3 regions of the Qingrenia yutianensis genome follow, and region 3 is predicted to be linked to each of the others. Evidence: predicted binding sites of a transcription regulator. Region 3 holds the regulator's gene; each other region holds the start of a gene.

Region 1 (10,637 bases), on a different contig from region 3:
GAAAAAGACGCTCTTATAATTATTTGCCTGTACGATAACAATAACTGTATGAAAAATATAGCGTTTTCCCACGGTAATAACGGCATTGCGTCAGCAAGCGTGAATGTGCCCGAAAACGCTTTCGGATATACGGCTAAGGCTTTTATGTTTGAAAGTTTTGAAAATTCCGCACCGATTTCGTGTGTTGTTGAAATTAATTAGATGTGGTATGAGAGTCAGAAAGCGATGATGAGAATATGAAAAAAACTATTTTTAAGGTGTTTTTTATTGCGGCAGTTTTATGTACTTTTACTGTAAATGTGTTTTCCGATGACGAATCTGACTGGGAGTTTTACGACTGGGACAGTTTAAAAGGCGATAATATTACAATTATCGACATACCTCCCGAACCCGCATATGAATACGCTGCGCCGGAAATCACGTCACCGCTTGTGAATTATTCTTTCGGCACGGAGAACGGCGGAAATATCAATTTGTATTATCTTGAAAGAAATACAGTTTCGGACGGCAAAAAAGACGCGGTATTTACAGTCAGCGGCAGCTTAACGGACGTATCAGCTTTTTTTGCAAAAGACGGTGAAATTATAAAGAAATATTTAATTTCAAGCTTGCTTGCGTCACCGGTAACTTTCAGCGCCGAGGGTAATGTTTTTTGTGTGTCGGCAGTGCGGGATGATAAAAACATTTATATTAAAATTTCGTCATAAAGCGGTACGGAAGGCGCAAGCTTAAGTTTTTCCGAATGCGGTGAAAAAGTGAAAATACATTTCGATGCAAATTCTTTGTTTTTTACAAAAAATCCTGATTATCTTATTGTTACCGCATTTTATGGCGAAGACGGTGCACTCGTAGGCTGTGTTTGCAGCAAATATCCGCAGTGCGGTTTTTATACAGATAAGCCCAACGGCGCCAAAACGGCAAAAACGATTGTCTTTTGCTCGCAGTCTTCGATACGTCCTGCGGTTATGGCTGAAAGTATAAGCTTTATTTTTTACAAAAAAATCTTTATTTCTTACATTGTTATTGCTATTGTAAAGTGTTATTATCAAGATATACAAAAAATATAAAATAATTTTATACAAAAAATAAAGGTTGTGAATTAAAATGATTACACGAAAAAAAGCTCGAACGGCAAAAATAGGAGTTTTTGCGGTGGCACACGCGACTTACTGGGCACAGTTTGACGGTCTTGAAGGTAATATTATGGGGTTTCACAAAGATTTTGTGAAATCGGTTGAAAAAAACGCCGTTGAAACCGTTGATTTCGGAATGGTTGACAGCAGTGAAAAAGCATACGAAACGGTTAAAAAAATCCTCGCGGCAGACGTTGACATTTTGTTCTGCAATATGGTTACATATGCGACGTCGTCGGTGTTTGCTCCGATAATCAAGGAGGTTGACAAGCCCGTAATTCTCACCGCGCTTCAGCCTCTTTCCGCGCTTGACTATACAAAGGCTAACACTTTTATGCAGCTTGAAAACGACAATATTTGCTCGGTTCCCGAATTTACGGGTGTTGCAATACGTATGGGCAAAAAGGTTGCCGACGTTATAATCGGCAGTTTGTATAACGATGCCGAGGCAGAAAAAGCAGTTGCCGAGTGGTGCGATATTGCAAAGGTTCTGCACGATTTAAAGGGCGCGCGTATGGGACTTATGGGTCACACAATGGAGGCAATGTATGATATGCACACCGACCCGACCGCTCTTTCGGCGGCATTCGGTCTGCACGTTCCGCTTTTTGAAATCGACGATGTCATAAGTGTTTACAATACGGTTACCGAGGACGAAGTCCAAAAGAAAATCAAACTAATCGACGCGGAATTTGATATGCCAGAACCAAAATCCGACCCTGTAACGTCAAAGCTCACCGACGAGGATAAATACCAGGCGGCGAAAACCGCGGTTGCACTCGATAAATTTGTGGAAAAGCACAATCTTACGGGTCTTGCATACTATTACGAGGGAAACGAGAACAGTCTGCACCGTAAAATTTCGTCTACATTTATCGTGGGAAATTCCATTCTCAATGCGCAGGGATTTCCGATGTGCGGTGAATATGATATAAAAACCTGCGTCGCAATGCTCATTATGGACAGACTCAATATCGGCGGCAGCTTTGCGGAATTTCACCCGTTCGACTTTAAGGAGGATTTCATTCTTGTTGGTCACGACGGCCCTCATCACCTTGCGGTTGCCGAGGGCAAACCTGTTCTGCGAAGTCTTAAAAAATACCACGGTAAGCCCGGTCACGGCGCATCGGTTGAGTTTAAGCTTAAAGAAGGTCCGATTACTATGCTTGGAATTACACAAGATGCAAACGGCAAATTTAAATTTGTAATAGGAGAGGGGATTTCAAAAGCAGGAGCCATTCCGCCGACGGGAAACACAAACACGCGGGGATTTTTCGAACCGACAACCAAAGAATTTGTAAAAAAATGGGTTATGGAAGGCCCCACGCACCATTATGCACTCGGTATCGGTCATCGCGCTGAAACAATCGCAAAAATTGCCGATGTTCTCGGCATTGAAAGGGTGATTGTAAAGTGATTTCGAACCTTGTTAAAAAATTTGAAACAAACAATTCGCTTACTGCTGTGTTTTTCGGTGACAGTGTAACTCACGGATATTTTGAGTCATTAGATGGTATGCACGGCGTTACCGATTACGAAAGTGTATATCACAATATTTTGAGAAAGAAAATCAATGCGGTTTTTCCGCACAGAAAGTTTAACGTTATAAATTCGGGAATAGGCGGTGACAACGCGTCGGCAGGCGTTGAGCGCGTTGAGCGTGATGTTGTCGGTCATTCGCCCGATTTAACAGTGGTGTGCTACGGTTTGAACGACGTAAACGGCGAGCTTGAAAACTATGCAAATTCGCTTGATTTGATTTTTAAAAAAATAAAAAACGCCGGCTGCGAAGTGATATTTATGACGCCGAATATGCTAAATACGCGCGTTACGGGCGCGATTTTGAAAGATTATGCCGAAAAAACGGCGCAGTATCAGAACGGCGGAAAAATGGATTTATTTATGAAAACGGCAAAAGAAATTGCACACGAAAACGGCGTTGCGGTTGCGGACTGTTATACAAAGTGGAAGGCGCTTGAGCGTGCCGGTGCCGATATAAATCTTCTTCTTGCAAACAGGATTAACCACCCGATAAGAAGTATGCACAATCTCTTTGCCGAAACGCTTTTTAATACTATATTTTTTGAGGAGTAAATTTATATGCGCGACAAACAAATGCGGTTTAAAAATCCCGATTCTTCATATTACGGCACCGATTTTTTTATGCTTAACAATACTCTTTCAAGCAGAGAATTGCTCTTTCAGCTTGCCGAAATGTCGAAAATCGGCACAAAAAGCATTTTGATAAGAACGTATTCCGGACTTAATTCCGATTATCCGGGCGAGAATTTTAAGAAGAAAACACGTTTTATTATTGAAAATGCGAAAAAACTCGGCATAACCGTGTATCTTCAGGCGAAATATATGCCGGAGTGTATTCCGAATATTCCGTCCGAATACGCAATAAGCCACATTGTTCCCAAAAAGACGAATGAGGTATCGCTTGGCGATAACGTTATCTGCACACATAATGATATGAGCTTTTGCGTTTGCTTGTCCGGCTCCATTGTTCACCTTTTTGACAAAAATTCGGTGGATTATTACATAAAAGATTGCTATGAGAATATGTGGTCTGATTTTGAAGAATTTTACGGCAATACCGTTTTGTCCGTGTGGGTGGACGAACCTGCGTTCGGCAGGGCTTTCCCGCCTTGTCCGAAAAGCTTTTTTGATATTTTTAAAAACGAATACGGATATGATATCGCACCGCATATTTTTAAGCTTTGGTTTGCCGAGGACGATTATAAAACAGTACGCTATCATTATTGGACGCTTATTCAGAAGCTTATGGAAAACAACTATTTTAAGCGTTTAAAAGCATGGTGCAAAACTAAAAACTTAAAATTTTCGGGGCATCTTCTCGGTGAGAATTGCCTTAAAAATCAAATTCGGTTTTCTGCGGCAGCTTAGCCGTTTTACAAATATTTTGATATTCCGGGGATTGACATTCTCACTGTAAATGCGAACTGGAACGATTCGCCGATAAAAAGCAGGCACGGCGACGAGCTGCGCGACAGTCGGCGCCTTTACACCACGCCGATACAGGTTTTGTCGGCGGCAAATCAGTCGGGAAACGGCGAGCATATTCTGTGCGAAATGTACGGCGCATCGACCGAAAATATGACTTTCAGAAATCAGATGTATCTTTTTGACCGTCTTGCGGTTTTCGGTGTAAATCACCGAAGTGTTCACGGAATTTTTTATTCACTCGAGGGCAGAAGAAAACGCGGTTATGCACCGCATATAAACTACTATCAGCCTTATTGGGATAAGTATGAAAATGTATATATGCATTGTGCGAGAACGGCACAATTTACACGTTTCGGCTCGCCTTGCGCTGACGTTTTGGTTTTGCATCCGCTTGAAACGGCATATACGATTTTGAACGAAAAACTGCCGGATAGAATTGACGATACCGAAATTGACCGCTTTGATTCTTGGTTTTATCGGCTTATGTCGAATTTAAAATCCGCTCATATAGATTTTGAACTCGGTGATTTTGCAACCGTACGCGATATGGGTGAAATAACCGATGACGGATTTTTCAAGGTCAGCAAAATGACCTATAAAACCGTTGTGCTGCCGAGAATTGACGTTTTAAATTGGCAAAATAACATAGACACCGATACCGACACCTGGACTTCGTCGTATAATATTCTTCCGCTCGGCTTTGACGGTGCAGAAATTGTCTTGTGTTATTGAAATAAACCAAAACCGCAGCAGTATTTAGCTGTTGCGTAAATACTAACCGCCGATACTGTTTAAAGTATCGGCGGTCTAATTCACATCAAAAAAGCCCGCTTTAAAAGCGGGCTTGATTTTTAACTTACGCAAGTTCTGCGAAGTATTTAATTGTTCTAACCATCTGGCTTGTGTAAGAGTTCTCGTTGTCGTACCACGAAACAACCTGAACTTCATACAAATCGTCAGCAATCTGTGCAACCATTGTCTGTGTTGCATCAAAGAGCGAACCGAATTTCATACCGATAACGTCGGAAGAAACGATAGGATCTGTGTTGTAACCGAACGACTCGGAAGCGGCAGCTTTCATAGCAGCGTTAATGCCTTCAGCAGTAACGTCTTTGCCCTTAACAACAGCTGTAAGGATTGTTGTGGAACCTGTGGGAACAGGAACACGCTGTGCCGAACCGATCAATTTGCCGTTAAGCTCGGGGATAACAAGACCGATAGCTTTTGCAGCACCTGTCGAGTTAGGAACGATGTTAGCAGCACCTGCTCTTGCACGTCTCAAATCACCTTTTCTGTGAGGGCCGTCAAGAATCATCTGGTCGCCTGTGTAAGCGTGGATTGTAGACATAATACCGCTCTGAATGGGAGCATATTTGTTAAGTGCATCTGCCATAGGTGCCAAGCAGTTTGTTGTGCAAGATGCAGCAGAGATGATTTTGTCATCTTTTGTAAGAGTTTTTTCGTTTACGCTGTAAACGATAGTTTTAAGGTCTTTGCCTGCGGGAGCAGAGATAACAACCTTTTTAGCGCCTGCGTCAATATGAGCCTGGCTCTTATCTTTGGAGCAGTAGAAACCTGTGCACTCCAAAACAACGTCAACGCCGATTTTGCCCCAGGGGAGCTTGGAAGCGTCTGCTTCTTTATAAATTGTAAGGGTTTTGCCGTCTACTGTGATTGTGTTAGCTTCGTCGTCAGCTTCAACAGTGTGAAGATTTTCGCCGATTTTGCCGCAGTATCCGCCCTGTGCTGTGTCGTATTTCAACAAGTCAGCAAGCATAGAGGGCTTTGTGAGGTCGTTGATAGCAACAACATCATAACCTTCTGCACCAAACATCTGACGGAAAGCCAAACGTCCGATACGACCGAAACCGTTAATCGCAACTTTTACTGCCATAATAATTTTCCTCCTAAAATAAATATAATATTTTATTTTGTTTCATTTTACTACAATTTAAAAAAATATGCAAGCTTTTGTTAAAAAAATAACGGATTTATCATATTTTTTTGTTAAAATTAACATATTTTTGTGCAACTTTTCACAGTATTTCTATTGTTTTGATTTTTATTTCATCAAGAGGCATATCGTTTGCGTCCGTTTCTGCCTTTGCAATCTCGTCCACAACGTCCATACCCGAAATAACCGTGCCGAAACCTGCGTATTTTCCGTCAAGGCTGCAGCTTACCATGGGCGAAGTTTCAAGAACGATGAAAAACTGACTGCTTGCGGAATTGGGGTCAAACGCTCTTGCCATTGAGATAACACCTTTTGTGTGCTTTAAATTGTTCGCAACGCCGTTTTCCGAAAACTCGCCTTTGATTTTCTTGTCGGAACCGCCCATACCGTTGCCCATAGGGTCGCCGCCCTGAATTACAAATCCGGGAACAATACGGTGAATGGTAAGTCCGTTGTAAAAGCCGTCGTTTACGAGATTTACAAAATTTTCAACCGTGATGGGGGCATCTTTCGGCGAAAGCTCAATTTCAACCACACCGCCGTTTTCCATAGTCATTTTTGCAATAGGATTTTTTTCCATATTCTTTTTCTCCTTAAATTTAATTATGTGTACTTTTTTGTTTTATATACATGCGATAAAACAAAATCCCGCCGCGATAGAGCAGCAGGATTTTTAAATGGTGACCCGTACGAGAATCGAACTCGTGATTGAGCCTTGAGAGGGCTCCGTCTTAACCGCTTGACCAACGGGCCGTATTGATTTTGAACACCAACATCGAACATTATATCACATATATTTTCCAAATGCAATAGTTTTTTGAAAAAATTTTATTTTTATTGCACTGATAAATTGCCACGAAGAAAAGTATTGCATTATTACTGATTTTCGTATAAAAAACCGAAATGAGCAAAGCTTGTCAAAAATAATAAAGCCAACCGAATTTATGTTTGCTGATGTAGAACACACCGCGAAAAGTTGGTAGTGCAGTGCAGGCGTTATGCGTGCGCTTGCAAGCGCATAGCCGAAACAAACGTGACTTTTCGCGGAAAAGGAGGAATGACGAAGCGTTATGACTGATTTTTTATGAAAATAAAAAATCGGAATGGAGCGAAGTCCATTCCGACGTGGTGCGCCTCCAGGGATTCGAACCCTGGACCTGTCGATTAAGAGTCGAATGCTCTACCAGCTGAGCTAGAAGCGCGTACTGAAAACAACAATAGTTATTATACACATAAACACAGTTAAAGTCAAGAGAATTTTGAAAAAAATTCTGAAAATTTTGAAATTTTTTTAAATTTTGGCACGTAAGGTCTTGAATTGACTCGCAAAAAATGGTAATATATATAATGTCAGGCGCAAAATCGAAATTTACCTATTAAAGAAAGGGTTGAAATAAATGGAAAAAGAGAAGTTTTATATAACCAGCGCAATCGCGTATACATCGCGAAAACCGCATATCGGCAACACATACGAAATCGTGCTTACCGACGCTATTGCAAGGTTTAAACGTCTTATGGGTTATGATGTGTTTTTCCTCACAGGTACGGACGAGCACGGTCAAAAAATCGAGGAAATCGCGAAAAACGAACATATTTCGTGCAAAGAGCACGTTGACAAAATTTCGGGACAAATCCGCGATATTTGGAACCTTATGAACGCAAGCTACGATAAATTTATCCGTACAACCGACGATTATCACGAAAAAGCCGTTCAGAAAATTTTTAAGAAATTATACGATCAGGGCGACATTTATAAAGGAAAATATGAGGGTATGTACTGTGTGCCGTGCGAAACGTTTTTCACACAGTCACAGCTTGTTGACGGCAAATGCCCCGACTGCGGACGCGAAGTTGTTTCGGCGGAGGAAGAGGCATATTTCTTTAAAATGAGCAAATATCAGGACGCTTTGATGAAACATATCGAGGAGCACCCCGATTTTATCTGTCCCGAGGCGCGCAGGAAAGAAATGGTTAACAATTTTCTAAAACCAGGACTCCAGGATTTGTGCGTTTCGCGTTCGAGTTTTAAATGGGGTATTCCTGTAACGTTCGACGACAAACACGTTATTTACGTTTGGATTGACGCGCTTTCAAACTATATCACCGCGCTTGGCTACGACGTTGATACAAAAGGCGATTTGTATAAAAAATACTGGCCTGCAGATGTGCATATAATAGGAAAGGACATTTTGCGTTTCCATACCATTTACTGGCCGATTATACTTATGGCGCTCGGCGAACCGCTCCCCAAACAGGTTTTCGGTCACCCGTGGCTCCTTAACGGTGCAAGCAAAATGAGCAAATCGCTCGGAAACGTTATTTATGCCGACGACCTTGTGCGCCATTTCGGTGTTGACGCGGTAAGATATTATGTTCTGCGCGAAATGCCTTATGCGCAGGACGGCACAATCACGTACGAAAACATTATCGCGCGCTGCAACGGCGACCTTGCGAATACGCTCGGAAACCTTGTAAACAGGACCGTTGCAATGAGCAACAAATATTTTGAGGGAATTATTACAAATACAGGCGTGACGGAAGATGTTGACGGCGAGGTTAAAGATTTTATCCTCAAAACAAAAGACGAAGTTATTGCCAAAATGAACGAATTCCGTGCCGCTGACAGCCTTGAACTTATAATTTCAATGGCGCGCAGACTTAACAAATACATTGACGAAACAGAGCCGTGGGCGCTTGCGAAAGATGAGAGCAAAACCGACCGCCTGAAAGAAGTTTTGTATAATCTTCTTGAGGGTATAAGGTTTATCGGCGTGCTTTTAAAACCGTTTATGCCCGACACTTCGGAGAGTATTCTTTTGCAGATAAATTCAGAGTTTAACACAGTTGATACGCTCGATAAATTCGGTTACACAAAATCCGGAACGGTTACAAACAACGAGTCACCGCTTTTTATGCGTATTGATGAAAAGAAAAAACTTGAGGAGATAGAGGCCGAAGTTGCAAAGGCACAGAAAGAGGCGGAAAAAGTCAATAAAAAGTCTGATAAAAAAGAAGATAAAAAAGAAGATAAAAAAGATGACACTCCGTCCGAAATTTCCATTGACGATTTTGCGAAAATCAATCTTAAAGTCGGCAAGGTTTTAGAGTGCAGGCACGTTGACGGCGCGGACAAACTTCTCGTTTCGCAAATTAAAATCGGCGATGAGGTGCGTCAGATTGTATCGGGCATTGCAAAGCACTATTCGCCCGAAGATATGATCGGCAAAAAGGTTGTGGTTGTCACAAACTTAAAACCCGTGAAACTCCGCGGTGTTTTGTCGCAGGGTATGATACTTGCGGCGTCGGACGAAAACGGCAAACTTTCGCTCGTTACGCCCGATGACGAAAATTTGGACGACGGCTCGGAAGTAAGATAATTTGGGAGATAACAATGTTTTTTGATTCACACGCACACTACGATGACGGAAGATTTGACGCGGACCGCGACGAACTTCTTAATTCGTTTAAACAAAACGGCATAGATTATGTTGTGAATATCGGCACAAACCTTGAAACGGCGCAAAAATGCTTGGAATTGAGCGAAAAATACGATTTTATTTACTGCGCGCTCGGGTTTTATCCCGAGGACGTCGGAACGATTTCGGAGGACGATATTCTAAAACTTGAAGATTTGTGCAAAAGCAGTAAAAGGGTTGTTGCCATAGGCGAAATAGGGCTTGATTATCACGAAAACGAGGTTTCGCGCGAGATACAGAAAATCTGGTTTGAACGCCAGCTCCGTCTTGCCGAAAAGCTCGATTTGCCCGTTGCAATTCATATGCGCGACTCAACTGCCGACACGCTTGAAATTTTAAAAAATTCTTCGGTCAAAACAGGCGTTCTGCATTGTTTTTCGGGAAGCTGTGAAACCGCGGAAATTGCGCTTAAAATGGGATTTTACATTTCATTTTCGGGAACGGTGACGTTCAAAAATGCTAAAAACGTCGCCGAGGCGGCAAAAATTGTGCCGGACGATAAAATTCTTATCGAAACCGACTGCCCGTATCTTTCGCCCGAACCGAACAGAGGAAAACGCAACTCGTCGCTGAATTTGAAATATACCGCGCAGAAAATTGCGGAACTCCGCGGTGCGTCGCTTGAACACATTGCGCATATCACGAGCGAAAACGCAAAACGAATGTATGGCATAAAGAATTAAAAAATTACCCGTGCTTTTCCAGGTGCGGGTAATTTTTGCATAAAAAATATTTGCCTTTTTTTATTTGATGTGGTATAATATAATGAACTGTACGAATTTGATACATTTCGGAGGATAAAATGACAAAGACGGACAATATTTTTGCAAGAATTGCAGAGGGAATTCTGCTTTGTATAATCGCATATTTTTACACCGTAACGGGAAATATTATGCTTCTCGCGCTCATTTCAAACGTTATAATCGGCACGGTTGCATACAGAAAACACGTTTTTGCAGTGATACTCGAAAGCGTGCTTGTGCTCGGTGCGCTTGTTTTTGCAAGTATGCAAAATATGTACGTTGACCTTTTTTCGGTGCTGATTGACTTTTTGAACCTTCTTGCAATCGGTATTACGGCGGGATATGTGTTAAAATATAACAA
Region 2 (10,637 bases), 140 kb from region 3:
ACCAAACGGTGTCCTTTGAGTTCTCATCCATAACGATAAATTTGTCTTTGGGCGAACGTCCCGTGTAAACGCCTGTCATAACGTTAACTGCGCCGAGTTCACTTACCTGACCTTTTTCAAATCCTTCGAGATTTGATTTTGTTTCTTCCTCAAACAACATATCGTAAGAGGGATTGTGCACGATTTCGGTTGTACCCGAAATGCCATACTTGCTCAAATCAATTTTTGCCATTTTGAATTACCTCTCTTTCATACTTTTTCTTCATAAGGCTTTTAATAATGTTCCTTAAAAATTAACAAATGTTTAAGTAGCGGTCTTAGGAAATCAACGCTTTGCCTTGATTTCTTAAGACCTTCTGGTGCACCCGAGGAGACTTGAACTCCTATGAAATTGCTTTCACACGGACCTGAACCGTGCGCGTCTGCCAATTCCGCCACGGGTGCGGATTTTTATTTGTATATCAGCCTAATCGAAACACATTATATCACACCGTTTCAAAATAAGCAATACAAATTTTCAATTTTATTCAAAATTTTCATATTTTTTTACATCAAATATGTAAAAAATGTGCATATTTTACCCATATAGCTTTTTGTATATATCCCTGCGTTTAAGCACCTTTTTAACGTATTCGTCGGTTTCTTTGAACGGAATTTTGTCAAGCGTTTTGCCGTCGGAGGAATAGTTTTTGTCCTTGAGCCAGTTTTTCACGTTCCCGAGCCCCGCGTTGTATGCCGCAAGTGCCACATAAGCGTCGCCGTCAAACATATCTATAAGATATTCAAGATACGAGCACCCGACCGTGATATTTACCGACGGATTGTAAAGATTGCTCACGTCGAGATTGAGCGCAAAGTGCTCGTTGCACCACTCTGCCGTGTCCTCTTTCACCTGCATTGCGCCCATCGCGCCCTTGTGACTCTGCGCCTGATGGTCAAATCCGCTCTCCGCGCTGATTACACCCATAACAAGGTATTTGTCAACGTTGAAACGCTGTGAATTTTCGTCAATTTCGTCTATATACCCGATCGGGTATATTGCCTTTAAAATCGGCGTTTTGAAAGCACAGGCGGCTATCACCGCGATAAGCGCAAAAATAATCAGCCTTTTAAAAAATTTATACATAATTTATTTTTTGTTCACCTCATTTTTAATAAACAGACGGATTTTGTCTTTAAATTCGTCAATACCGCCGTCGTTGCGTATGCAGAAGGTGCAGTTTTCCTCAAAAAATCCGTCGCCGTTTTGGCGCGCAAGACGGTTTTTTGCGTAAATTTCCGATACGCTGTCGCGCTTTTCTATACGCGCGGATTTCAAACTGTCTGCCGAAAGTATGCCGAGCGTGATGTCGCATTTTTTGTCAAGCCCCGTTTCAAACAAAAGAGGCGCGTCGAGAATGACGTTTTTCCTGCCGTCCATTTCGGCATAAACTTCCTCCAATATATATTTATGCGTGATTTTGTTCAAAATGTTCAGTTTTTCTTTGTCCGCAAAAACGATTTCGCCGAGTTTTTTTCGGACAATCCTCCCGTCCGCGTCAAGAATGTTTTTGCCGAAAGCCTTTGCAACTTCGCCGACACATTCTTTGCTTGTTTCGTATATTCCGTGCGCGGTTTTGTCAAGGTCGATAACGTAAAACCCGTTTTCGTTAAAAATTTCGGATGCTATGCTTTTGCCTGCGCCCGACGCGCCCGTTATGCCGATAATCACGAAAATTCCCCCTTTTAAAACGCGGTAAAATCAGTGTGCGTCGTACCAGGTTTTTCCCTCGCCGACCTCCGCAACAAGGCGCGCTTTAAGGTCGCACGCGCTTTCCATACACTCTTTTAAAATCTTTTTAACCTTTTCTTTTTCGGGAATGTACGTTTCAATCAAAAGTTCGTCGTGCACCTGCAAAATGAGTTTCGATTTCAGATTTTCCGCTTTCAGCGCGTTGTAAACTTTCACCATCGCAATTTTTATAATGTCTGCGGCAGTGCCCTGAATAGGCGTGTTGAGCGCCATTCTCTCGCCCGACGAACGGAGCATAAAGTTGGACGATTTAAGCTCGGGAATATAGCGCCGTCTGCCGAAAATCGTTTCGACAAATCCTTGCTCCTTGCCCGTTTTAACAATGTTTTCCATATATTTTTTAATGCCCGAATATTTTTCGAAATATCCGTCGATATACGCTTTTGCCTCTTTGCGCGTAACATGCAGATCCTGTGCGAGCGAAAATTCGCCCTTGCCGTAAACAATGCCGAAATTTATCGCCTTTGCCTTTGAACGGAGCATAGGCGTGATTTCATCATCTGTCACGCCGAAAACGTTTTTCGCGGTGGCGGTGTGAATGTCCGCGCCGTTCTTGAATGCTTCAATCATATTTTTGTCATCGGCAATGTGCGCGAGAACCCTTAATTCAATCTGTGAATAATCTGCGTCAACAAGCGTGTATTCGTCGTTTTTCGCAACAAACATTTTGCGGATTTCGCGCCCCAGTTCTTTGCGCTGGGGAATGTTCTGCAAATTCGGCTCGGTTGAGCTTATTCTGCCCGTCACGGTGACGGTTTGGTTAAAGCTTGAATGTACGCGCCCGTCACTGCCGATAACCGCCAAAAGTCCGTCCGCATAGGTGGATTTCAGCTTTGTCAGCATACGGTATTCCAAAATATATTCAACAATGTCGTTGTATCCGCGGAGTTTTTCCAAAACCTCCGCGTTTGTGGAATATCCCGTTTTCGTCTTTTTAACGGCAGGCAAATTCAGCTTTTCAAACAGAATTACGCCGAGCTGTTTGGGCGACGAAATGTTAAATTCCTCGCCTGCGATTGCATAAATCTGCTTTTCCAGAATACCGATATTTTCGGACAAATATTTTGAAAAGTCCGAAAGTTTTTGTCTGTCAACCTTAAATCCCTCAATTTCCATTGACGCAAGAACCTTTACAAGAGGCAGTTCAATGTCGTATAAAAGGTGCGGCTGTTCGTGCTTTTCCGCCTCGGCCTTTTCATATTTCCAAAGAGCCGATACCGCGTCGGTTTCTCCGGCGGCAATGCGCGAAAACGTTTCGGAATTAAGCGCCGAAACGGTGCATTTTTCTTTTTTTAACGTTTCTTTCAAATCGGGAATTTCAATGTCTAAAAATTCACTTGCAACCGCGCTGATTTCGTAGTTCGAGCGCGACGGATTTAGAATGTATCCGCCCACCGACGTGTCGAAATATTTCCCGTTAAATTCTATGTTTCTGCCGTGCAGAAGAACAATATCTTTTTTTATGTCGGACGAAATTTTTGTGATGTTTTCATCTTCAAACACACGTTTTATCTCGCCGTAAAAATCGCCCTCGGTGAACATATCGTTGTAAATTGCAAAAACGGTATCGCCCGAAAGATAGCAAAATGCAAAAATTTCGCCGTCCGCTTCGTAAATTCTGTAAACAAGATTGTTGTCATCACCGCACGAAGTTTCGGCTTTGTTAAGCTTTTCAAATTTAACCTCGGCTCTGGTCTTCGCACCGCCTATGCCGAGTTTTTTCAAAAATGAGTTAAACTCAAGATTTTTAAATATTTTTTCGGTTTTTTCCGCGTCAAAATTGCCGTATAAGTTGTCGTCAAAGTTAAAATCAATCGGCACAAAACGGTCGATTTTCGCGAGCGTATAGCTTAAATACGCGCTGTCTTTGCCGTCGGCAAGCTTTTTGGCAACGCTCTTTGTGTTTTCGTCCGCGTGCGCAAAAACTCCGTCGAGATTTTCGTATTTCCGGATAAGTCCGAGCGCGGTTTTTTCACCTATTCCGGCAACTCCCGGAATATTGTCCGAGCTGTCGCCCATAAGCGCCTTAACGTCAATAAACCGCTCGGGCGTAACTCCGTATTTTTCAAAAACCGCGTCCTCGTCGTATGATGTGGTTTCGTTCGCACCGCCCTTGGTGACGGTGAGAAGAATTTTTGTGTTTTGGCTTGCAAGCTGTAAATCGTCCCTGTCGCCCGTGACGATATAGCATCCGACATTTTCTTCGTCGCAAATTCTGCTGATTGTGCCGATAATGTCGTCCGCCTCGTAGCCCTCTTTTTCGTACATTGCAATGTTAAGCGCCGACAAAACGTCCTTTAAAATCGGCATCTGCATAGCAAGCTCCTTGGGCATAGGCTTTCTCTGCGCCTTGTAGCCGTCATACATTTTATGGCGGAAGGTAGGCGCTTTTAAGTCAAACGCAACACACACATAGTCGGGCGAAAGCTCGTCAATATTTTTAAAAAGTATGTTTAAAAAACCGTAAATTCCGTTGGTGAAAACTCCGCTTTTGTTTGTGAGAAGTTTTATGCCGTAAAATGCACGGTTTATTATGCTGTTTCCGTCGATAAGCAATAATTTTTTCATTTTAAACTCCTTAAATTTATTTGCCTGATTTATCATTATATAATATTTTGATGAAAAAATCAATATATTATTAGTGAACAAAAAATGAATAAAATATAAAAAAAGCTTCATAATATAAATGTAGAACACAAAATATTTACGGAGGTTTTCACAATGGAAATAACGGATATCAGAATAAGACAGATTGCTGAAACGGGAAAAATGAAAGCGGTGGTGTCGGTGACGTTTGACAACTGCTTTGTGGTGCACGACATCAAAATAATCGAGGGGCAGGACAAGCTTTTTATAGCAATGCCCAGCCGAAAAACTCCCGAAAACGAGTATAAAGACATTGCGCACCCGATAAATATGGAAATGCGCGAGCTTTTGCAGCAGAGAATTATTGATAAATACGAGAGTACGCTCGTTCAGGACGAGCTTAACGCTATTGATATAGTGGGATAGAGTCTTAATATATAAAGAATGCAAAAAAGGACGGTGAAAATTACCGTCCTTTTTTGCTTGTGTTTGGTGTTTTTAATTGTGTGCAGGCAAAAGTCATTTTGCCGTTTGTTAAGGTAGGTGATTAAAAATTATTTTGCGCCGTGACACTTGCCGTGAAGAGCACAATGTGCGCACCCTGCGCCGCAAGAGGATTTTCCCTGCCGCTTATTCTTTACAAGATATTTAACAATAAGCGCAACAATCAAAATAAGCACTGCAGCTACAATAATTGTAGAAATGTTTTGTGCAAGCCAAGCAAACATAAGCAGTCCTCCTCGTTATTTATGTAGTTAGTTGTATCTAACTTACAAAAGAAGTGTAACACATATTTTTTTGTTTGTCAATAGTTTTTTTAATATTTTTACGCAAACACAAGGACAAGGCAATGCCGCTTGACATTGCCCCGCAAATATTATAATATTATTATGTATAACTGTAGCTAAATAATGTAATAAACGCGCAAGCATTAGATTGTTGGGAGTCTAATGCTTATATCCTTGTCTGCTCTCTTTAAATCGTGACATTCAAATTGAGCAATAATGTGAGCTTTTGTTTTACGGTTTATATTATACACTGGATTATTGGTATTGTCAATGTGCAAAATATACAATAATCCAGTGCAAAAATGGTCAAATATATACAAAATTCATAGGGGTGATGTTATGGAAAACAACGAAAACAAGAACAGTCCGGCGAGAATAAAAGCGAACAACCGATACAATCAAAAGCACTACAAGCATATTACGCTGAATGTTAAAAATGAGGATTATCAAGAATTTATGAAACATATCGGCGAAATGGGGTGCAGTATAAACGCATTTTTCATAAAGAGTGCAAAATATTGTCTTGAAAATAAAATTGACGTGACAAAAATCAAATAAAATCTGTTATTTTGTTTGAAAATGTTTGAAAATGCTTGACTTTTTCCGAAAATCTGTTAAAATTAAGCTATAAAATTATTGTTAAGTGAGGTTTTTAATTATGACAGAGGCAGAAATCAAGCAACAGATTTGCGACATAGGCAAAAGAATTTACGACCGCGGAATGGTTGCGTCAAACGACGGAAACATCTCGGTTAAAATTTCGGAAAACGAATTTTTGTGCACTCCCACGGGCGTGAGCAAAGGTTTTATGACACCCGAATACATATGCAAAATTGATTCCGACGGCAAGGTTTTGGAGGCGAACGAGGGTTTCAGACCGTCGTCCGAAATCAAAATGCACCTTCGCGTATACAAAGAGCGCCCCGACGTTAAAAGCGTTGTTCACGCGCACCCGATGTATGCCACAAGCTTTGCAATCGCAGGTATTCCCCTTGTAGACCCCATTATGCCCGAGGCGGTTATTTCGCTCGGCGCTGTTCCCATTGCGGAATACGGCACACCGTCCACCGAGGAAATCCCCGACGCGGTTTCAAAATATTTGCAGGATTTTGACGCTGTTCTTTTGGAAAACCACGGCGCGCTTTCCTACGGCGATTCGCTTCTTAACGCGTATCACAAAATGGAGTCGCTCGAATTTTACGCACAGCTTTTGTTCCTTTCAAAACAGCTCGGCGGACCCAACAAATTTGACAACGAAAACATCAAACGTCTTTATCAGATAAGACGCAACTTTAAAATGACCGGCAAACACCCTGCAAACCTTTGCAACGGTCAGGACTGCAAGGACTGCAACGTTATGTCCTGCTGTGTCAAGATGAGATAAAAGGAGTTTTTTATAAAATATGCTCGCGATTGAACGTCACAACAGAATACTTGAAATGTTAAAGGAAAACGGCTCGGCGGCAGTCAGTGTTTTGAGCGAGGTTTTGGGTGTTACCGAAGAAACGGTGCGCCGTGACCTTGAAAAAATGGAGAAAAACGGCGAGCTTATCCGCACGCACGGCGGTGCGGTGAGCGTTGACCAAACCACCGCGGAGCTTTCGTACAACCGCAGATTTAAGGCGTATACCGCCGAAAAGGTGCGCATTGCAAAAGAGGCATCACGGCACATAAACCCGTTTGACACGGTGTTTATCGACGCGTCAACCACCGCATATTATCTTGCAAACGAAATTAAAAACATCAAAAATTTAACCGTAATTACAAATTCGTTGAAGGTGATTTCGCTTTTGTCCGACAGCGGTGTGAGAGTGGTGAGCGTCGGCGGTGTTTTGAGCGAAAACGGTTCATTTGTGGGAAATATTGCGGAAAAATGTATTGAAAAAAGTCTTTTTGCGAACAAAATGTTCTTTTCCGCAAAAGGTTTTGCCGACAATTTTCTTATTCTGGAGAGCGACGGCGCCGAGGCGGCAGTCAAGCAGAAAATGTTTGAAAATGCGAAAACCAAGTATTTTTTGTGCGACAAAAGCAAGTTCGGCAAGGTGGGGCATATCAAGCTCACAAGCGCGGACAATGTGGATTATATCATCACTGACAGGCATTTTTCGGAGGACGAGCGCGCGTATCTTGACGAACACGGCACAAAAACCGCGGAGGTATAATTTGCCGTATTTTGAAAAATATTTTCACTTTTATATTAAATACCGTTTTATCATAATTGATAAAGCGGTATTTTTTTGTCAATTTTTTGGTTAAAACGGCATAATTTTTGATTGACCTGCCGAAAACTATGTGATATACTTAAATTGTATAATTGTATGCAAAATTTTAAATTTTCGGAGGTGCACGGTGAATATTCTTCATTTAAGATACGCCGTTGAGGTGGCAAGCACGGGTTCCATAAACAAAGCGGCGGAAAATCTTTTTATGAATCAGCCGAATTTGAGCCGTGCGATAAAGGAGCTTGAGGAAAATCTCGGCATTGCTATTTTTGAGCGCACAACGCGCGGAATGATTGTAACGCGCGAGGGCGAGCAGTTTTTGGAATACGCGCGCAAAATTCTTGCGCAGATAGACGAGGTTGAAAACATCTACAAACGCGAACGCGGCGAAAAACAGCGTTTTTCCGCGTCTGTTCCGCGCGCAAGCTACATTGCCGAGGCGTTTCTGGCGCTGAATAAGTATATCGACAAAAAAGAGCCGTCCGAAATTTTTTATCAAGAAACAAACTCTATGACAACCGTCAGCAACATTGTAAACGGCATATGCAGGCTGGGAATTATCCGCTATGCGTCCAACTACGACTCGTATTTCAAACGGCTTTTGGAGGAGAAAAATCTTTCGTATGAGCTTATAACAGAGTTCGGTTATGTTGCCGCTATGAGCGAGAAACACGAGCTTGCAAAAGAAAAAACAGTGTCGTGCGAGAGCCTTTCTGCGTTTACCGAAATTGTGCACACCGATTCTTCAACTCCGCCGCAGCCTTTTCCGTCGCATAAAAGAGAGGTAACAGAGGATAATATAAACAAGCGTATTTTTGTGTTTGACCGTGCGAGCCAGTTTGACATTCTTTCGGAAAACACCGACAGTTTTATGTGGGTTTCGCCGCTTCCCAAAAGCCTTTGCGAGCGTTACAGGCTTGTGCAGAAAAGGTCGGAGGAAAGCAAGAAAATCTACAAGGATATGCTTATTTACAGAGGCGACTACAAGCTTTCAAAGCTGGACAGCATCTTCATCTCCGAAGTTTGCAGAGTTAAAAGGGAATGTTTTAATTTTTGATATGTATTTTATAGTATATCGTTTTTGATATATTGCTATATTTTATTTACTATTCCTAATGTGAAAAAACTATGTTAAAATTTTAACAAAGGTAAGAGATGTTAAAATTTTGCCTTTGGAAAAGCGATGCAGTCGGCACGGCGGGGAAGTTTTCATCAAAAGATGTGCCGTGCGTATTAAGAATGGGAGGCCTTAATATTATGAAAACGAAAAATTATGCACTGACAGACAGTGTGGAAAGTCTTGAAACGGCTATTGCCCGCGTTAGAAAAGCACAGAACGAATTTTCCGTATTTTCACAGGATAAGGTTGACAGGATATTTCTTGCGGCGGCTTCGGCGGCAAACAAAATGCGTATTCCGCTCGCCAAAATGGCGGTTGAAGAAACGGGAATGGGTGTTGTTGAGGACAAGGTTATCAAAAATCATTATGCAAGTGAATACATCTATAACGCATACCGCAATACAAAAACCTGCGGTGTAATTTATGAGGACAAAGCATACGGAATTAAAAAAATTGCCGAACCGCTCGGAGTTATTGCGGCGGTTATACCGACCACAAATCCCACATCTACGGCAATTTTTAAAACACTTATTGCATTAAAAACCCGAAACGGAATTATCATAAGCCCCCATCCGAGGGCAAAAAACAGCACCATCGCCGCGGCGAAAACGGTGCTTGAGGCGGCGGTTGAGGCAGGCGCGCCCGAAGGCATAATCGGCTGGATTGACTCGCCGAGCCTTGAAATGACAAACCTTGTTATGAAAGAGGCTGATATTATCCTTGCAACAGGCGGGCCCGGAATGGTAAAAGCGGCATATTCGAGCGGAAAACCGGCGCTCGGAGTAGGTGCGGGAAACACACCTGCGATTATCGACAGCAGTGCCGATATTTTAAAAGCGGTAAACTCGATTATCCATTCAAAAACCTTCGACAACGGTATGATTTGCGCGTCGGAGCAGTCGGTGATTGCTATGAGCGATATATACGACGAGGTTAAAGCAGAATTTGCCGCACGCGGATGTTATTTTTTAAACCGCGAGGACACAAACAAGGTAAGAAAAACCATTATCATAAACGGTGCGCTAAATGCGAAAATCGTAGGTCAGACGGCGCACACAATAGCAAAGCTTGCGCATATTGAAGTTCCCGAGGATACGAAAATTTTAATCGGCGAGGTTGAGTCGGTTGATATTTCGGAGGAATTTGCGCACGAAAAACTCTCGCCCGTCCTTGCAATGTATAAGGCGAAAAACATTGAGGACGCATTTGAAAAAGCGGAACGGTTAATCGCGGACGGCGGTTACGGTCACACCTCGTCGATTTATCTTAACGAAGTCACCGAAAGGGAAAAACTGGATAAATTTGCCGAGCGTATGAAAACATGCCGAATACTGGTTAACACTCCGTCATCTCACGGCGGTATCGGCGATTTGTATAACTTTAAGCTTGCGCCGTCGCTCACCCTCGGCTGCGGTTCGTGGGGAGGCAACTCGGTCAGCGAAAATGTCGGCGTAAAGCACCTTCTGAATATAAAAACCGTTGCCGAGAGGAGAGAGAATATGCTTTGGTTCAGAACACCCGAAAAGGTTTATATCAAAAAAGGCTGTCTGCCCGTCGCGCTCGGCGAGCTTAAGACGGTGATGAACAAGAAGAAGGCATTTATCGTTACCGACGGTTTTCTCTACAAAAACGGCTATGCAAAGCCGATTATTGATAAACTCAACGAAATGGGCATTGCAAACACAGTATTTTTCGACGTTGCACCCGACCCGACGCTTGAATGTGCAAAACGCGGAGCGGAGCTTATGAAATCGTTTGAGCCCGACTGCATTATTGCTCTCGGAGGCGGTTCCGCAATGGACGCGGCAAAAATTATGTGGGTGCTCTACGAACACCCCGAGGCGGACTTTATGGATATGGCAATGCGTTTTTCCGATATACGCAAAAGGGTTTACACGTTCCCGAAAATGGGAGAAAAAGCGTACTTTATTGCCGTGCCGACTTCTGCCGGAACAGGCTCGGAGGTTACGCCGTTTGCGGTTATCACCGACGAAAAAACCGGCGTGAAATATCCGCTTGCCGACTATGAGCTTTTGCCGAATATGGCGATTGTGGACACCGATTTTCATATGTCCGCACCCAAAGGACTTACCGCGGCGTCGGGAATTGACGCGGTGACGCACGCGCTT
Region 3 (10,637 bases):
ACGACCTTTTCAACGAATATGTCGCAAGTATTCCAAAAGACCAGCAGGCATATTTTTCGGGCGTTCCGTCCAGCATTATAAGCGATATTTTTAAGGTTACGCTCACCGATATTTCGCAGACAAAATCGGTTGCGGACTACATTGCGAAAATCGACGGCGTAAAATCGGTTAAAAGCTTCGACAAACTCACGACAAACGTTCAGCGCATAACCAAAACCGTGCGCAACATTTCAATCTGGGTTGTAATAATTTTCGCATTTATAAGCATATTTATTATATCGAACACAATTAAACTCACCGTTCACAACCGACGAAAAGAAATCAACATTATGAAATACGTCGGCGCGACCGATTCGTTCATACGCGGGCCTTTCGTGACCGAGGGTATGCTGGTCGGCTTTATCGCGGCGGTTATCGCGTTTTTCCTCACCGAATACTGCTACAATTCGCTCCTTAAATTTATCGGCGGTTCGGCGGTTTCGGGAACGACAATTATCGCGTTTAAAACGTTCTCCGATATGGCTCTCATTATTGCCGGCGGATACCTCGCAATCGGCATAGGACTGGGCGCTATCGGCAGTGCGGTGTCTATGAGAAAATATTTGAAGGTGTAATGATGAAAAAAATGCAGACAAGAAAAATTTTAATAAAAGTTTGCGCGTGGATTGCTCTTGCCGCGTTTGCGGGGCTTACCATTTTAAGCGCGGCAATGTCGTCGGTTTACGCGGCAAAATCGTCGTCGCAGATTAAAAAAGAAATGGACGCGGCAAAAAAAGAAAAAAGCGCGGCGGCGTCACAGCACGAGGCTTTGGACGCGGAAATCACAAAAGTTTCCGAAAAAATTCACTCGCTTGAAGTGGATATTGACGCAAACCAGGTGAAAATCGACCAAACCGCGAAAGAGCTCGAAGAAGCAGAGGCGAAAAGCGCCGAGCAAAACGAGTCGTACATAACGCGCGTCAAATATATGATTGAAAACGGCGACCAGACGTATCTTGAAATGCTTTCAACGTCGAGCTCGCTCACTGATTTTTTGAACAGAATGGAAATCGTCAAAATGGTGTCGGAATACGATAAAAACCTTTTGGACACATTAAAAGCGACGGAGGAGAAAATCCGCACGCTCAAAGACGATTTGGACAAAACACAGGCAACGCTCAACGCAAATAAATCAAGCCTTGAGTCCAGCAAAGCGACGCTAAATACGAAAATAGCGCAGAATGAGGAACGCCAGAAAAAGCTTGAATCGGACATCGCGGCATATCAGAAAGCCTATGAGGCGGCGCAGAAACAAGAGGCGGCGGCTTGGGCGAGCGCACAGGCAAAAGTTTCAACAAACACAAAATTCGTCGGCGGACGGTTCGGCTGGCCGTCAGCGTCGTCAACGATTATCACGTCGCAGTACGGCAGACGTCTGCACCCTGTTCTCGGTACATACCGCGGACACGCCGGCATTGACATCGGCGCAGGCTACGGCACAAACGTTCTCGCCGCAAACGACGGAACGGTTATCGTTGCCGGCTACAATTCGGGCGGTTACGGCAACTACGTAATCATCGACCACGGCGGCGGATACACCACGCTTTACGGTCACAACAGCTCGCTTTGCGTGTCGGCAGGACAGAAAGTTACGCGCGGAACAGTCATTGCAAAATGCGGTTCTACGGGACTTTCAAGCGGTCCGCACATTCACTTCGAGGTGCGCGTAAACGGTTCGCCCGTAAATCCGCTTCCGTACGTTCAGAAGTAACACAAAATTAACGCAAACGCATTGCAAATGCAATGCAAATATAATTTCGGGAGATTTTATTTTTAATGACTAACAAACAAAAAACAGTCTATACAGTGCTGATAACCGCAGTTTTGACGTTTATCTCGTCAACTGTTTTGTACTTTGCGCTCGGCAGTAATATTGTTTATTTTCTCTCAAATAACCAAACCGCCGACGGAATTGCAAAGCTGAACCGTATCGATAAGCTTGTGGATAAGTATTTTTACGGCGACATCGATAAAAAAGAAATGCAGGACTGGGCATATGCCGGCTATCTTGCAGGTCTTGACGACCCGTATACCGAATATATTTCGTCCGGCGAATACGATTCGTTTACCGAAACCAGCACAGGAAATTACACAGGCATCGGTGTTGAGGTGACGAAAAACGGCGAAGAAACGGTGATTTCGGACATTTTCGAGGGCACTCCTGCCGAAAAAGCAGGATTTTTGCCGAATGACATAATCAAAAAAATCGACGGCAAGGATATGGCCGGCAAAGCTCTTTCGGAGGTTTCGTCGGCAATTAAAGAATACGCAGGTAAAACTTTTGCCGTTACCGTTGAACGCGGCGGCAAAATGATTGACATAAATGTTGAGCCGGGCGAAATTGAAACGGTTCAGGTTTCGGGCAAAATGCTGGACGGCGGTATTTCGTACATCAGAATTTCTATGTTTGAAGGACACTGTGCGGAACAGCTTAAAACCGCGCTTGACAACGCAAAAAATTCGGGCGCAAAGGGAATTATTTTCGATGTCAGAAACAACCCCGGCGGTGCGCTCGATATTATCACAAACTGCGTCGACCAAATTCTCGACGAGGGAATAATTCTCACTGTCCGCGACAAAAACGGAAAGGAGAACGTCTATAAAGCGAAAGACAAAGAAAAAATTGATTTGCCGATTGTAATTCTCACAAACGCGCAGACCGCAAGCGCGGCGGAGGTTTTCACAAGCTCTCTGCACGACAACGGCAAGGCGTACACCGTCGGCACAAAAACCTACGGAAAAGGCGTTGTTCAAACGATTTTTGACCTCGGCGACAAGTCGATTGCAAAGATTACCACGGCGAAATATTTCACGCCGAAAAATGTTTGTATCGACAAAATCGGTCTTGAACCCGACAAAAAAGTCGAGCTTGACGAAAAATATAAAAAAATGTCGGTAAAATATATCCCCGACGGCGAAGACGCACAGCTTATCACCGCCGTGGAGGTTATGAAAGAAAAAATAAAATAGGTAAAATAGTTTTAAAAAAGACGGGTAATACCGTCTTTTTTGTTGTTTTTAAACCGAAAATTCTTTAAATCCAACGGGGCTTTTGCGGGCATCGCCCCTACAGCACAAATATCTCCTCCGCTTTACAAATTTTATCAAATTTAATATTTACAAAATATCAAAAATATGCTATAATATAACGATAAATCTTACGAAAGGAAAAAACTGATGAAAGAAAACAAAATGGGCACAATGCCCATGACAAAACTAATTTTTTCGATGTCACTGCCCGCAATGTTTTCAATGCTTATACAGGCGTTATACAACATTGTCGACAGTATCTTCGTATCGTTTCTCGGCGAAAATGCGCTCACCGCGGTATCGCTCGTATATCCAATGCAAATGCTTATAATCTCGTTCGCGGTCGGCACGGGCGTCGGCGTAAACTCGCTCATATCGCGCAGACTCGGCGAAAAAGAATATGACGAGGCGTCGCACGCGGCAAATCACGGGCTTGTCCTCGGCTTTATCACGTGGATAATTTTTGCGCTTATCGGAATTTTCTTCACAAAACCGTTCATATCGTCTATGGCAAAAGGCGCGTCGGACGTATCTGCCGACATCATCAACTGGGGAGTAGACTATATGTGGGTTGTAATGGTGTTCTCGTTCGGTGTGTTCATCGAAGTCAGCATCGAAAAATCAATCCAGGCGACGGGAAATATGCTCTACCCTATGATTTTTCAGCTTATCGGCGCGGTGATAAACCTTATTTTCGACCCGATTTTCATTTTCGGATTCGGCTTTATCCCTGCAATGGGCGTAAAAGGCGCGGCAATCGCAACGGTTATGGGGCAGATTATCGCAATGTTCTATGCGCTCTATATCGCGCTGAAAAAAGATTTCCACGTTAAATTTACGCTGAAAAACTTCAAATTCCGCTTAAAAACGGTCAAAGACATCTACGTTGTCGGCATACCGTCAATCGTTATGCAAAGCATAGCGTCGGTGCTGATAACTTTCTTAAACAAAATCCTTATCGTGCTCACACCCACGGCGGTTACGGTTCTCGGCGTTTACTACAAACTTCAGTCGTTTGTGTTTATGCCTGTTTTCGGACTTACACAGGGTGTTATGCCGATTATGGGTTACAACTACGGTGCTCGCAACCGCAAACGTCTTGTTGATGCGGTTAAAAAAGGCACAATTATCGCGGCGGTTATTATGGCTGTCGGAACGGCAATTTTCTCGCTTTTCCCAAGACAGCTTCTTATGATTTTCAACGCGAAACCCGATATGCTTGAAATCGGTATGCCGGCACTTCGCATAATTTCGCTCAACTTTATACCGGCGGCAATCGGCATAATGTTCGGCACGTTTTTCCAGGCAATCGGCAAGGGCGTTTATTCGCTCACGGTGTCGTTTCTGCGTCAGATTGTACTCATTCTGCCGGTCGCAAAGTTTTTGTCGCAGTTCGGCGTTATAAACGTTTGGTTTGCTTTCCCGATAGCAGAGTCGTTCTCGCTGATATTCTGTATATTTATGTATATGAACGTGTATAAAAAGCAAATCAAAACAATGCAAACTTCTGTATAATGTGCATATTGACGTATTTTATAAAAATGTATAAAATATAATATGTATTGTATAAAAATTCACAGAAAGGAATGATTTTTTTGAACATCACACAAAAAATTATAAAAAGCCACCTTGTTTCGGGAAATATGATTGCGGGCGAAGAAATTTCAATCAAAATCGATCAGACGCTCACACAGGATTCCACGGGAACGATGGCGTATCTTGAGTTTGAGGCAATAGGTATTCCGCGCGTTAAAACAAAACGTTCGGTTGCGTATATCGACCACAACACACTCCAGTCGGGATTTGAAAATGCCGACGACCACAAATACATTCAGACGGTTACAAAAAAACACGGCATATATTTCTCGCGTCCCGGCAACGGCATCTGCCACCAGGTTCACCTTGAAAGATTCGGTATTCCCGGTCAGACGCTTCTCGGCTCGGACAGCCACACTCCCACAGGCGGCGGACTCGGTATGCTCGCAATCGGCGCGGGCGGTCTTGACGTTGCGGTTGCTATGGGCGGCGGTGCGTACTACATAACAATGCCGAAAGTTGTAAAAGTTAACCTTGTCGGCAAACTCAAACCGTGGGTTGCGGCAAAGGACATCATTCTTGAAGTTCTGCGCCTTTTGACCGTAAAAGGCGGTGTTGGCAAGGTTATTGAATATTCGGGCGAGGGCGTTAAAACCTTATCCGTTCCCGAAAGAGCGACCATCACGAATATGGGTGCGGAGCTGGGCGCAACAACGTCGGTTTTCCCCAGCGACGACATCACAAAAGAATTTTTGAAAGCACAGGGCAGGGAAAGCGACTTTTCGTACATTCTCCCCGATGATGATGCAGCATATGACGAGGAAATCACAATAGATTTGTCAAAACTTGTTCCGCTTGCGGCAAAACCGCATATGCCCGACAACGTTGACACCGTTAAAAATATCGGCAAAATCAAGGTTGACCAGGTTGCAATCGGAAGCTGTACAAACTCGTCGTATATGGATATGATGAAAGTTGCGAAAATCCTCAAAGGCAAAACCGTCGCCGAGGACGTGAGCCTTGTAATCTCACCGGGTTCGCGCCAGGTGCTCAATATGCTTTCGCAAAACGGCGCTCTTGCCGATATGATTTCGGCAGGCGCAAGAATACTCGAAACCGCGTGCGGTCCGTGTATCGGTATGGGTCAGTCCCCCAAAACCGACGCGATTTCTCTGCGTACGTTTAACAGAAACTTTGAGGGCAGAAGCGGAACAAAATCGGCTCAGGTTTACCTTGTAAGCCCCGAAACCGCGGCACTTTCGGCGATTAACGGATACCTTTCCGACCCGACCGAGCTTGACATTTCAAACGAAATCGAGATGCCAGAAAAATTCCTTATCAACGACAATATGGTGGTTGAACCTGCGCCCGAAAACAACGATGTTGAAGTTGTGCGCGGTCCGAACATCAAGGAATATCCCGTAAACGGCAAGCTTGAAATGAGCGTTACCGGCAAGGCGCTCATTAAGGTTGAGGACAACATCACAACCGACCACATTATGCCGTCAAACGCAAAACTTTTGCCGTTCCGTTCAAACGTTCCGTATCTTTCAAACTTCTGTCTTGCGCCGTGCGACGACAAGTTCCCCGAGCGCGCGAAAGAGAACGGCGGCGGATTTATCATTGCAGGCTCAAACTACGGACAAGGCTCGTCGCGCGAGCACGCGGCGCTTGCACCGCTCTATCTCGGCATAAAAGGCGTTATCGCAAAATCGTTTGCGCGTATTCATATGGCAAACCTCATCAACTCGGGCATTTTGCCTATGACCTTTGCCGACGAGGCGGACTATGACAAAATTGATATGATGGACACGCTCGTAATTGACAACCTTTTGGACAGCGTTAAAAACGACAATTCGCTCGTTGTGAAAAACGTTACAAAGGGCACGGAATTTAAAGTTAATTTTGCGCTTTCCGACCGTCAGAGAGATATTATGGCGCTGGGCGGATTGCTCAATTACACAAAAGAAATGTCAAAATAACAGATATTTGGGAGAGAAAAAATGAACGATTACATAAACAATGCAACCGAAAAATTCGCAGAACTTTTGAAAAAACAGCTTGAAAGAGCCGAAAAACTCAATCAAAACGAAGATTTCACCGATTTTACCGCGCTTGACAAAATCGTTATCGGCATAATCCCCGGCGACGGAATTGGTCCGATAATTCTCCGCGAGGCGGAAAATATTCTTAATTTTCTGCTCAAAGACGAAATTAAAAGCGGAAAAGTTGAGCTTAAAAAAATTGAAGGTCTTACCATTGAAAACCGCGTAAAACAACTTAAATCAATCCCCGACGACGTTATGGCGGAGATTAAAAAATGCAACGTGCTCCTGAAAGGTCCGACAACCACCCCCAGCAAGGGCGACGGCTTGCCCAATCTTGAGAGCGCAAACGTTACAATGCGCCGTGAGCTTGACCTTTTTGCGAACGTGCGCCCCGTTAAAGTGCCCGAAAAAGGCATTGACTGGACGTTCTTCCGCGAAAACACCGAGGGTTCGTATGCGGTAGGCTCACAGGGTATCAACGTCACCGACGACCTTGCGGTGGACTTTTGCATACACACCACGGGCGGTTGTGAGCGAATTGCGCGCGCGGCGTTTGAGTTTGCAAAAAACAACGGCAAAAAGCGCGTTTCCGCCGTTACAAAGGCGAATATCATAAAAACCACCGACGGCAAGTTTTTGGACATCTGCAAAAAGGTTGCCGAGGATTATCCCGGCATAACGCTCGACTCGTGGTATGTTGACATTATGACGGCAAATCTCATCAACGAGGACATCAGAAGTTCGTTTGAAGTGTTCGTTCTGCCCAACCTATACGGCGACATCATCACCGACGAGGCGGCGCAGATTCAGGGCGGTGTCGGCACGGCAGGAAGCTCAAATCTCGGCAAAAAATATGCTATGTTTGAGGCTATTCACGGCTCTGCTCCGCGTATGGTTGAGGAGGGCATTGCGGAATACGCAAACCCGTCCAGCATACTGCGCGCGGCTGAAATGCTCCTTCGCCACATCGGCTTTGCCGACAAGGCACACCTTCTCGACGAGGCGCTCACAATCTGCGCCGAAAAAGAGAAAAAGGTTGTCGTAACCGGCAATAAAGACGGTGCGACAGCAAAGGAATTTGCCGCATACGTTATGGAAACAATAGAAAAGCTTTGATTTTTTCGGGGGTATTGAGATGAAGGAAAGGAAAGTTCCCGACGTAGTTGCACGCAGACTGCCGAGGTATTACCGATACCTTGACGACCTTTTGAAAAAACAGATTTACAGAATATCATCAAGTGAGCTAAGCCGTAAAATGGGCGTCACCGCATCGCAGATAAGGCAGGATTTCAACTTTTTCGGCGGTTTCGGTCAGCAGGGGTATGGGTATAACGTCGAAATGCTTCACAAGGAAATAGGCGCAATTTTGGGCTTATATTCGGGCAGAAAGACAATTATCGTCGGCGCCGGATATTTGGGCCACGCGCTCGCCAACCATACAAATTTCAAAAAAAGAGGTTTCATGCTTGTCGGCGTGTTTGACAACGACAAGGCGAAAGTCGGCAGAAAGATAAGCGATTTAACCATTTCGGACTATGACGGCATTGCAGATTTTATAAGCGAAAATCAGCCGGATATTGCCATTCTCGCCGTTCCGCGTACGGCGGTGAAATCGGTCGCGGAAAACCTCATTTCGCTCGGAATTAAGGCAATTTGGAATTTTTCGTATACGGAATTGGACGAACAGGAAAACGTTGTTATCGAAAACGTCCACCTCTCCGACAGTTTGATGATGCTGTCGTATAAACTCAACGCGTTGGACGATTGATTTTTCGGACAATACAAATCAACAGCAAACAAAAAATCAGACGGAAAAATCCGTCTGATTTTTTTATATCATATTCTCATTTTAACCCAATATATAAACATTAACCGTGCGTCTGCCGAACGAGAGCGCCTCGGAATGTGACGGGAAGAACAAATCGACTTTGTTTCCCTTAATCGCACCGCCGGTGTCTGCCGCGATACATTCGCCGTAAACAAACGAACCGTCCGACGCTTCTATATAAAGACGCGTTCCGAGCGGAATAACCCTCGGGTCAACCGCAACCGTGCCGTACTGCGCCTTCATTCCCGACGCGGTAATTCCCGTCGATTTTCCGCAGCAAGCACTGCACGCGCAATATGCCGACGCTTTAAACTTAATCGGCGCAGGAAGCGTTTTTTCTTCGCTCACGGCACCCACGCTCGCAATCGGTTCAACCACTTCGGGCATAACCGGCTCATATTCGAGCGTGCCGATTTTCACGATTTTGTCTTTCTTTTCCTTTATAACAGTCTGCGAACAGTTTTTTGTAAACTCCGCTCCGTTGTGATAAATAACCTCAACGGTGTTTTCAGCAACGCCGTTTTCGCCCTCCTGAACGACGATTGTTTCGCCTTTTTTAAGCGTATCGTCATACTCGGTGATGGTTTTATACGGCACATCAAACGTTGTTTTGTAGGTTTTTGAGGTAACGTGCGTAACCTCAATTTTTAAATCGTTTGTGATAAGCGCGTCCGACGCAACGTTTAAAAAGTCGAAATCGCTTGTAAGCTTGATGACATTTTCATCAATAAGCTCCTGCACGTAAGTTGCCTCTGTGTAGAGCTCCTTAATTTCTCCTCCGTCGTCAACGGTAATCCTTTTCGTTTTGCCGAGAGCAAAGCTTCTCGCGTCGGTAAAAGACTTATCCGTTTTTCTTACGGAAAGATTGTTTTCGAGCAAATCGACAACCTTCTGCCTTGTAATAAAGCTTGAATACAAAGCTTCGGTGCCGTCCGTAACGTTTGCGGTGTAATCTGACGCCGCGTAAACCGTCACAGTCAAGAGAACAGACACTAAAAGGCCTGAAATAACAGCAATTCTCTTGTTGCCCCTTGCTGTTTTTTGTAACATAATATCCTCCTAATTCCTCATACCTGTTTTATTTTGCCGAAGATTTTGAAACCGAATTTCGCCGTGCTGAAAAATAAACTGTCATAAAACCCGATTGCCAAAACTTGTATTTCCGGCAATTTAAAGTCTGCGAAAAAATATCGCTTCGGTATTTGGACTTACAGTTTAACTCTTAAAACGTGCATTTGTCAACTTTTTTACAAAATATGGAAAATAATTATTGTTAATTTTCACAAAGTTTTTTAACTTTTTTGTAACTTTTAAGACTTTTAATTTTGCGTGTTTTGAGGTTAAAAAGTGTCCAAAAATGCCTTTGTAATACAGTATATCGCCTTTTTAAGCCAAAAATACCCGTTTTGCGAAATTGTTAAAAATTTAGTGCAAATTTAACAAAATTTTAACAACTTGCACTTTTCCGCCCCGTTTTTTATGATTTTTGCGCCGTTTTTGAGTGATATTTTTTAGTTTTACGCAAAAAATGCAATATTAAAATTTGCCTTAACAAAGGCAAATTTCAAGGTTTGATAAATTTAATGTGCAGATTTGCACAAACAATTTGTAAAATTTTTAAATTTTACATTTGTTTGCTGAAATTTTTTGCAATTTTGCATAAAATTACTCAAAAATCCCCCTTTTTCGACATGTTTTGCACGTAAAATCACTTAAAATCGTATCAAAGTGGGGAGAGAATACCGTTTTTATAAAAAACCGAAGCACATTTTCGGGTAAAAATTATCGTTCCAATGTATTATTTTCACGTCTTTTTCGCCCAAAAATGCGGTTTATATATGGTTTATACACGGATAATGTTGCATAATTTAAAAAAATATGGTACAATAAAAAGCAGTTAGCCGAAAATAGCACATTTTACCCGTGCAAAACGGCATAATTTCGGCTGTTTTAAGGAGGAAAAACTATGGCACTTCCAAATGTTTGGGGCGGCGGCGCGTCGTTCGCGTTTTCCGCACTCGACGGCAATAATATATATAATGAAGCAATTTCGGCAAATCTTTTGTCGGACAGGCTCGGATTAGGCTTTAACACGGCGCTTAAGGCATATTTGTATATCGCGTTTGAAAATGTGTCCGACATAATTTTCGAGGTGG

The links. Region 3 encodes Rex, which represses fermentation and respiration genes when NADH is low (regulators of the CRP and FNR family bind a similar motif). Its sites were predicted from a motif close to ATTGTTAANNNNTTAACAAT; they were not measured.
Region 1: the regulator Rex is predicted to act here: its motif matches at 6,074-6,093, upstream of gap (type I glyceraldehyde-3-phosphate dehydrogenase).
Region 2: the regulator Rex is predicted to act here: its motif matches at 8,516-8,535, upstream of adhE (bifunctional acetaldehyde-CoA/alcohol dehydrogenase).

Annotation. Positions count from the first base shown of each region.
Region 1 covers NZ_JACRTE010000001.1:287,301-297,937, reverse strand. Annotated here, with positions in the region: gene H8706_RS01335 (hypothetical protein) at 1-201, shown strand, start outside; gene H8706_RS01330 (hypothetical protein) at 237-707, shown strand; gene H8706_RS01325 (L-fucose/L-arabinose isomerase family protein) at 1,153-2,550, shown strand; gene H8706_RS01320 (SGNH/GDSL hydrolase family protein) at 2,547-3,227, shown strand; gene H8706_RS01315 (hypothetical protein) at 3,234-4,043, shown strand; gene H8706_RS01310 (hypothetical protein) at 4,182-4,835, shown strand; gene gap (type I glyceraldehyde-3-phosphate dehydrogenase) at 4,960-5,997, opposite strand; gene H8706_RS01300 (peptidylprolyl isomerase) at 6,140-6,637, opposite strand; tRNA gene H8706_RS01295 (tRNA-Glu) at 6,736-6,810, opposite strand; tRNA gene H8706_RS01290 (tRNA-Lys) at 7,184-7,259, opposite strand; gene metG (methionine--tRNA ligase) at 7,455-9,434, shown strand; gene H8706_RS01280 (TatD family hydrolase) at 9,449-10,216, shown strand; gene H8706_RS01275 (YybS family protein) at 10,336-10,637, shown strand, end outside.
Region 2 covers NZ_JACRTE010000004.1:158,893-169,529, forward strand. Annotated here, with positions in the region: gene pckA (phosphoenolpyruvate carboxykinase (ATP)) at 1-232, opposite strand, end outside; tRNA gene H8706_RS04995 (tRNA-Leu) at 358-444, opposite strand; gene H8706_RS05000 (lytic transglycosylase domain-containing protein) at 578-1,126, opposite strand; gene coaE (dephospho-CoA kinase) at 1,130-1,711, opposite strand; gene polA (DNA polymerase I) at 1,742-4,360, opposite strand; gene spoVG (septation regulator SpoVG) at 4,514-4,804, shown strand; gene H8706_RS05020 (FeoB-associated Cys-rich membrane protein) at 4,933-5,106, opposite strand; gene H8706_RS05025 (hypothetical protein) at 5,506-5,724, shown strand; gene H8706_RS05030 (class II aldolase/adducin family protein) at 5,825-6,550, shown strand; gene H8706_RS05035 (DeoR/GlpR family DNA-binding transcription regulator) at 6,570-7,328, shown strand; gene H8706_RS05040 (LysR family transcriptional regulator) at 7,516-8,445, shown strand; gene adhE (bifunctional acetaldehyde-CoA/alcohol dehydrogenase) at 8,646-10,637, shown strand, end outside.
Region 3 covers NZ_JACRTE010000004.1:19,200-29,836, reverse strand. Annotated here, with positions in the region: gene ftsX (permease-like cell division protein FtsX) at 1-614, shown strand, start outside; gene H8706_RS04480 (murein hydrolase activator EnvC family protein) at 614-1,750, shown strand; gene H8706_RS04475 (S41 family peptidase) at 1,816-3,009, shown strand; gene H8706_RS04470 (MATE family efflux transporter) at 3,217-4,584, shown strand; gene H8706_RS04465 (aconitate hydratase) at 4,656-6,587, shown strand; gene H8706_RS04460 (isocitrate/isopropylmalate family dehydrogenase) at 6,609-7,769, shown strand; gene H8706_RS04455 (redox-sensing transcriptional repressor Rex) at 7,789-8,421, shown strand; gene H8706_RS04450 (3D domain-containing protein) at 8,503-9,531, opposite strand; gene H8706_RS04445 (MGH1-like glycoside hydrolase domain-containing protein) at 10,448-10,637, shown strand, end outside.